DNA from 2 places in the Pseudoalteromonas sp. APM04 genome. Region 2 is predicted to be linked to the other one. Evidence: predicted binding sites of a transcription regulator. Region 2 holds the regulator's gene; the other holds the start of a gene.
What was found. Region 2 encodes sigma-54, which starts transcription at its own class of promoters, with help from an activator protein. Its sites were predicted from a motif close to GTTGGCACGNNNNTNGNNT; they were not measured.

Region 1 (3,189 bases), 1.2 Mb from region 2:
GAAGGAACATTGATTACGTTTGAGGAAGACGATATGCCAAGTAAAGTTGTTTCGGGTATTGCATTTAATGCAGATGAGTGCTTAATTAAGGTACAGAGTGTGCAAAGCGGCACTCAAAATCTTGTAAAAATATTGAAACTTTTTGCTGATAACGGCATCGAAATAGATATGATTAATCAAGTTAATCATATCTTTGAAAAAATAGACTATGCTTTTACTGTGCATTCGAACGACTACCCGCAAGCGCTTGAGTTACTAACCGAGCAAAAGGTGTCTTTAGGTGCTGAAAATATAATCGGGCTAACAACCATTGCAAAAGTATCTGCTGTTGGTATGGGAATGAAATCGCACTGGGGTGTTGCTAGTTTATTTTTTGATGCCTTAGCAAATGAAAATATTAATGTAGTTTTAGTGTCTACATCAGAGATTAAAATTTCAGTTTTAATAGATGAAAAGTACCTCGAACTGGCTGTTCGTGCATTACACAAAGTATTTTTAACGGAAAGTAGATAGATAGTGAGTTTTTACTTACTTTTTAGTCTATTTTTCATTAATATGGATAAGCGGAATCTTATAATTTTTATTGGAACATGGGAGCAAGAGAATGCTAATACTAACTCGTAGAGTAGGTGAAACCCTTATGATCGGTGACGAAGTAACAGTTACCGTTTTAGGAGTTAAAGGAAATCAAGTTCGAATTGGTGTAAATGCACCAAAAGACGTTTCAGTGCATCGTGAAGAGATTTACATGCGTATACAAGCTGAAAAGTCTAACCCTAATCCGGGCAATGCTTAATCAACACGTATACTTAACTAAATAATTTATTTAGCTAAGCCAAAAAGCCACTCATTGAGTGGCTTTTTTGTTTATAAAGTCGAGCATTTCATCTGTGAGTATTTGCTTAGAGATATATTGCATGTTGTTTTTATTTTTTATCAATAAGCCCTGTGGTGTTTCGATTACGTCAGTGATGTCTTGCCAAGCGAGCTGATAGCTTTTGTAATGGTTTGCCGATTTAATGCCTTCATCATCAAAAGTGAGCGTAACCTCTGAGCCTGATGCTCTGCTAAACATTTGTCTGGTTACCCACCATGGCCTGCGATAATAAAAAGCAACGCATTCGAGTACAGCAACCATGATCAAAAATGTTCCTAAATAATGATCAGCTAAACCGTAAATGCTAAATAAACCAAGCGAAACTAATAGTACCAGTAAAAAATACTTAGGCTGAGCGCGTTTACTGTAAGGAAGTGACTCGTCAAAGCATTCATAAAAGTAGGGTTTATCAAGTGTGTAGGTTGTTGAAAATGACATAGTGCCTTGCTTTAAAAATCGTTTTATATATTTTAGCAAGTTCGCTTATAAATGAGCAGCTTTATAATGCGTGCATTTATTTCGGGCACAAAAAAACGGCCAGGTGGCCGTTTTTTTAATATACTAACTATTAACAGTTAGTTTCTTCAGCGTTTACGCCTTCTTTTACTTCTTCACACGTATCTTCAACAGAGTTTTGTACATCTGTTACTACTTCATCAATACGTTCACCGGCTTCTTCTGCGTTGTTATCTTGGCAACCCATGATGAAAAAACTTGCGAAAAGACCAATTAGTGCTGCTTTTAAAGTTGTAGAGTTCATAGTGTAATTCCTTGTAAATAAATAAAATTGTAGTGTTAGTTGAGTATATGCCTACCTGGGCGATTTACCACGCAGCGCACCTGAAACTAACGAAATAACTAAAAGTACTATAAAAATAAAGAATATAATTTTTGCTATACCAGCTGCGGCACCCGCGATGCCACCAAAACCTAACACTGCAGCGATTAAAGCAATAACTAAAAATGTGATTGTCCAGCGTAACATTGTTTTCTCCTTGGTTATCAAATTTGTACACAATAGTTAATGCTAGTTGCGTGCCATGATATATTTTTGTTTAATATCAGTTGTTTATGTTTTTTTCTGTGTTTTTGAGTTTGCTTGATTGGTAACTTTTACGTTGGGTTGTGTAACTTATTCACACACAAGTGCAGGTTGCAATTAAAGGGTGCTTAAAAAAGCCCTTCTTGGTAAGACCAATTAACAAGTTTGTTTTTTTCTACATATTATGAGTGATTTTAGGTTCAGTAAAGTACGGGGAATTCGGCTTTGTTAGAAATTCAGCCATAGCTTAAAAATATAGTGAGTATTTTTTTTGTGTATTATGGGGTGTTGATGAGTAAGGGTTTTTACTGTGGTTAATAAATTTGGTTATATGTTATTTTTATTTTAATTGGTTTTACCAATTTACAATGGCTAGACAAAGATATTTGTTTTGTTATTATCTAGTGAATAAATATTTAACTAAATCGACTTTTTATTTTCGATATGGGTTTCAAGGGGAGAAAAATGGATATAGGTGCTGTACTTACAACCGCTGGTAGCTTAATGCTAACAGGTATGGTTGGAGTGTTTGTCTTTCTTTCGATATTAATTGGCGCAGTTACAATAATGTCTAACTTAGTGGCGCGTTTTAGCCCTGCTGAAGTTGCGACTCCAGTTAAGTCACCATCGTTTAAATCTCAAGGTGTGCCAAATGAGCACATCGCTGCTATTAGTGCTGCCATTGCTCAGTACAAATCAAATAACAAATAAGGGGCACACACATGGCTAAATTAAAATTAACAGAATTGGTTCTTCGTGATGCGCATCAGTCATTACTTGCCACGCGTATGCGCTTAGATGACATGCTACCGATTGCAAGTAAATTAGATGATGCAGGTTACTGGTCAATTGAATCGTGGGGCGGTGCGACCTTTGATTCTTGTATTCGTTATTTAGGTGAAGATCCGTGGGAGCGTATTCGTGCGCTTAAAAAAGCGATGCCAAATACTAAGCAGCAAATGCTATTACGCGGTCAAAACTTATTAGGTTACCGCCATTATGCTGACGATGTTGTTGAAAAGTTTGTTGAGCGCGCACACAAAAACGGTGTTGATGTTTTTCGTATTTTTGATGCAATGAATGATGTGCGTAACTTAGAAACTGCGATTAAAGCGGCTGTAAAAGTAGGTGCTCATGCTCAAGGTACTATTTCGTACACGGTAAGCCCTGTTCATACACTTGATATGTGGCTAACTTTAGCTAAGCAACTAGAAGAGCTTGGCTGTCATTCAATTTGTATTAAAGATATGGCGGGTTTATTAAAACCGTA
Region 2 (3,189 bases):
GAACCAACAGCGCCAATTTCTGCAAATCAAATTTCGATTAGTGCGGATAAACAAGAGGGTCAACTAAAAGAAAACGTAGGTATCTTCGAAAAAAATGTTGAAATTATTCATGGCGACAGAAAAATTACCGCAGACCGCCTTGAGGTTCACAAGCGTGATGAGCTAGGCGACAACAAGCAATTGTTAATTGCCACAGGTACGCCTGCATATTTTGAAGAAAAACAAGCCGACGGCACAATAATGAGCGCCAGCGCTAATGAAGTTAGATACGATGTCTCAACGCGTTTTTTAACATTAATTGGAGATGCAGAGATATCTCAAGCTGGGCAAAAAATGAATGCTAAAAGCATTACCTACGATATAGAACAGCAGCTTATTAGCGCAGAAAAAGATGAAAGCTCAACTGACCGTGTACACACTATCTTAGTGCCTGTGGAGCCTAAAAAAAATGACAAAGGCCAACCATGAGCACATTAAAAGCAGAGCTACTAGCCAAAAGCTACAAAGGCCGTGAAGTTGTAAAAAATGTGGGCCTAGAAGTTAAAGCTGGCAGTATTGTAGGCTTGCTTGGGCCAAACGGCGCAGGTAAAACAACAACCTTTTACATGATTGTAGGCTTAGTCCCTAGCGACAAAGGCAAAATATCTATCGATGATAACGATATTACGCTTTTACCTATGCACAGTCGTGCTAGATTAGGTATTGGCTACTTACCACAAGAGTCGTCTATATTTAGAAAATTAACAGTGTATCAAAACTTAATGGCTATTTTAGAAACTCGAAAGGAGCTCACTAAACAAGCCAGAGAAGAAACATTAAATAATCTATTGGATGAATTTAGCATTCAACACATTCGCGACAGCAAAGGTATGGCATTATCGGGCGGAGAACGTCGCCGAGTGGAGATTGCACGTGCTTTAGCTGCAGATCCAAAGTTTATTTTGTTAGACGAACCATTTGCCGGTGTTGACCCTATCTCAGTATTAGATATTAAAAAAATTATTGAACACCTAAAAAACCGTGGTATTGGCGTATTAATAACAGACCACAATGTAAGAGAAACCCTTGATGTTTGCGAAAAAGCCTACATTGTTTCTCATGGGGAACTGATTGCTTCTGGTACCCCTGAACACGTATTAAATGATAAAACTGTACGCGATGTATATTTAGGCGAGCAATTTAGGCTGTAACATTTACGCCTTATTTATAAGCATCTGCTAGTATTAATTATAACAACTTAAAAGGATTGTTAGAGATACATGAGGCAATCACTACAGCTGCGCATGGGCCAGCAACTTACAATGACACCTCAGTTGCAACAAGCTATTCGCTTGCTGCAATTGAGTACATTGGATCTTCAGCAAGAAATACAAGAAGCGCTCGACAGCAACCCATTACTTGAGGTTGAGGAGCAAGACTATGCCGATGATCTTGCGGGCAAAAATGAGCAAAAAGCAGATAACGATGAAGTTACAGTAACCGTATCTGCCGATGAAGCCCCTAGCGAGTATGAACAAGACAGTGGTGAAGCGCTTGCTAAAGATACCGTAAGTGACGACATGGCAATGGATGTTAGCTGGGATGAGTATATGAGTGCAGCCCCTGCATCATCTTCAGGCCCAATGCCTGAAGATGAGTCTATATATCAGGGCGCATCAACTGAAACGCTTCACGAATACTTAATGTGGCAATTACAATTAACGCCATTTAGCCCTACAGATGAAGCCATCGCTATTGCTATTGTAGAAGCGGTGGATGATTCAGGCATACTGACACTCAGCTGCGAAGAGATTTTAGAGAGCTTTAATCAAGATAACGACGATGACGTTGAGGTTGAACTTGACGAAATAGAAGCGGTTTTAAAGCGCATTCAGCTATTTGACCCAGTGGGTATTGCGGCACGTAGCTTACAAGAGTGCTTGTGTATTCAGTTAAATCAATTTGATAAAGGCACGCCTTTTATTGATGAAACAAAAATGATTTTAACAGAGCACATTGATTTGTTAGCTGCTCGTGACTACCGTACATTAATGAAAAAAACGAAGCTCAAAGAAGATGAGCTTAAAGAAGTAATGACACTTATTCATACGCTCAACCCTAAGCCTGCAGACACAATAGTACGAGAAGAGTCTGAGTATGTAATACCTGATGTGTCAGTTAAAAAAATTAAAGGCCGCTGGATTGTAGAGTTAAACCCAGACAGCATGCCAAAAATTCGTGTAAACAGCCAATATGCAGCAATGTCACGTACAGTTAAATCAAGCGGCGACAGTCAATTTATTCGCTCACATTTACAAGAAGCTAAATGGTTTATAAAAAGCTTAGAAAGTAGAAATGATACACTTTTAAAAGTAACTAACTGTATTGTTAAACAACAACAGGGCTTTTTTGAACACGGGCCAGAAGCCATGAAACCGATGGTTTTAAATGATGTTGCCGAAATGGTAGAAATGCACGAATCAACAATTTCGCGCGTAACTACGCAAAAGTATATGCACACACCGCGTGGAATATTTGAGCTTAAATACTTTTTCTCAAGCCACGTAAGTACCGAAAATGGTGGAGAATGTTCATCTACGGCAATACGTGCACTTATTAAAAAATTAATCGCAGCAGAAAACTCAGCAAAACCATTGAGTGATAGCAAAATTGCGGATATATTGGCTGAGCAAGGAATTAAAGTAGCGAGACGTACAATCGCAAAATATCGCGAATCTCTTGCTATTCCACCGTCAAATCAGCGAAAGAGCCTGATCTAAGACGCTAAACAAAGAGGGTAATGCTTATGCAACTAAATTTAACTGGTCGTCATGTAGAACTAACTGATTCATTAAGAGACTATATAAATACCAAATTTGCGAAGCTAGAAAGGCACTCTGATCATATTAATAATGTTCATGTCATTCTCGATATAGAAAAATTAAATCAAAAAGCAGAAGCAACTATTCATGTAAGTGGTGCTGAATTATTCGCATCCACTGAACATCAAGATATGTATGCAGCTATTGATTCATTGATTGACAAGCTTGACCGTCAAGTAATTAAACACAAAGAGAAGCTTGCTCGACACTAATATGATGAAATTAAGTTCACTTATATGCCAGGACTGCAGTAAAGCTGCGGTCCTTTTTAATAGTAAAAAAAGAATTTTAGAGTTTATTAGCGAGCTGGCTCACGATAAATTACCGT

Region 1: a site for sigma-54 is predicted at 1,902-1,920, ahead of MTP24_RS13140 (DUF1328 family protein). Genes of this name have one in related genera too.

The regions. Positions count from the first base shown of each region.
Region 1 covers NZ_CP094441.1:2,844,025-2,847,213, reverse strand. Annotated here, with positions in the region: gene MTP24_RS13160 (aspartate kinase) at 1-513, shown strand, start outside; gene csrA (carbon storage regulator CsrA) at 605-796, shown strand; gene MTP24_RS13150 (YcxB family protein) at 848-1,315, opposite strand; gene MTP24_RS13145 (hypothetical protein) at 1,446-1,637, opposite strand; gene MTP24_RS13140 (DUF1328 family protein) at 1,689-1,862, opposite strand; gene MTP24_RS13135 (OadG family transporter subunit) at 2,385-2,630, shown strand; gene oadA (sodium-extruding oxaloacetate decarboxylase subunit alpha) at 2,642-3,189, shown strand, end outside.
Region 2 covers NZ_CP094441.1:561,519-564,707, reverse strand. Annotated here, with positions in the region: gene lptA (lipopolysaccharide transport periplasmic protein LptA) at 1-468, shown strand, start outside; gene lptB (LPS export ABC transporter ATP-binding protein) at 465-1,190, shown strand; gene MTP24_RS02630 (RNA polymerase factor sigma-54) at 1,260-2,759, shown strand; gene hpf (ribosome hibernation promoting factor) at 2,786-3,073, shown strand; gene ptsN (PTS IIA-like nitrogen regulatory protein PtsN) at 3,078-3,189, shown strand, end outside.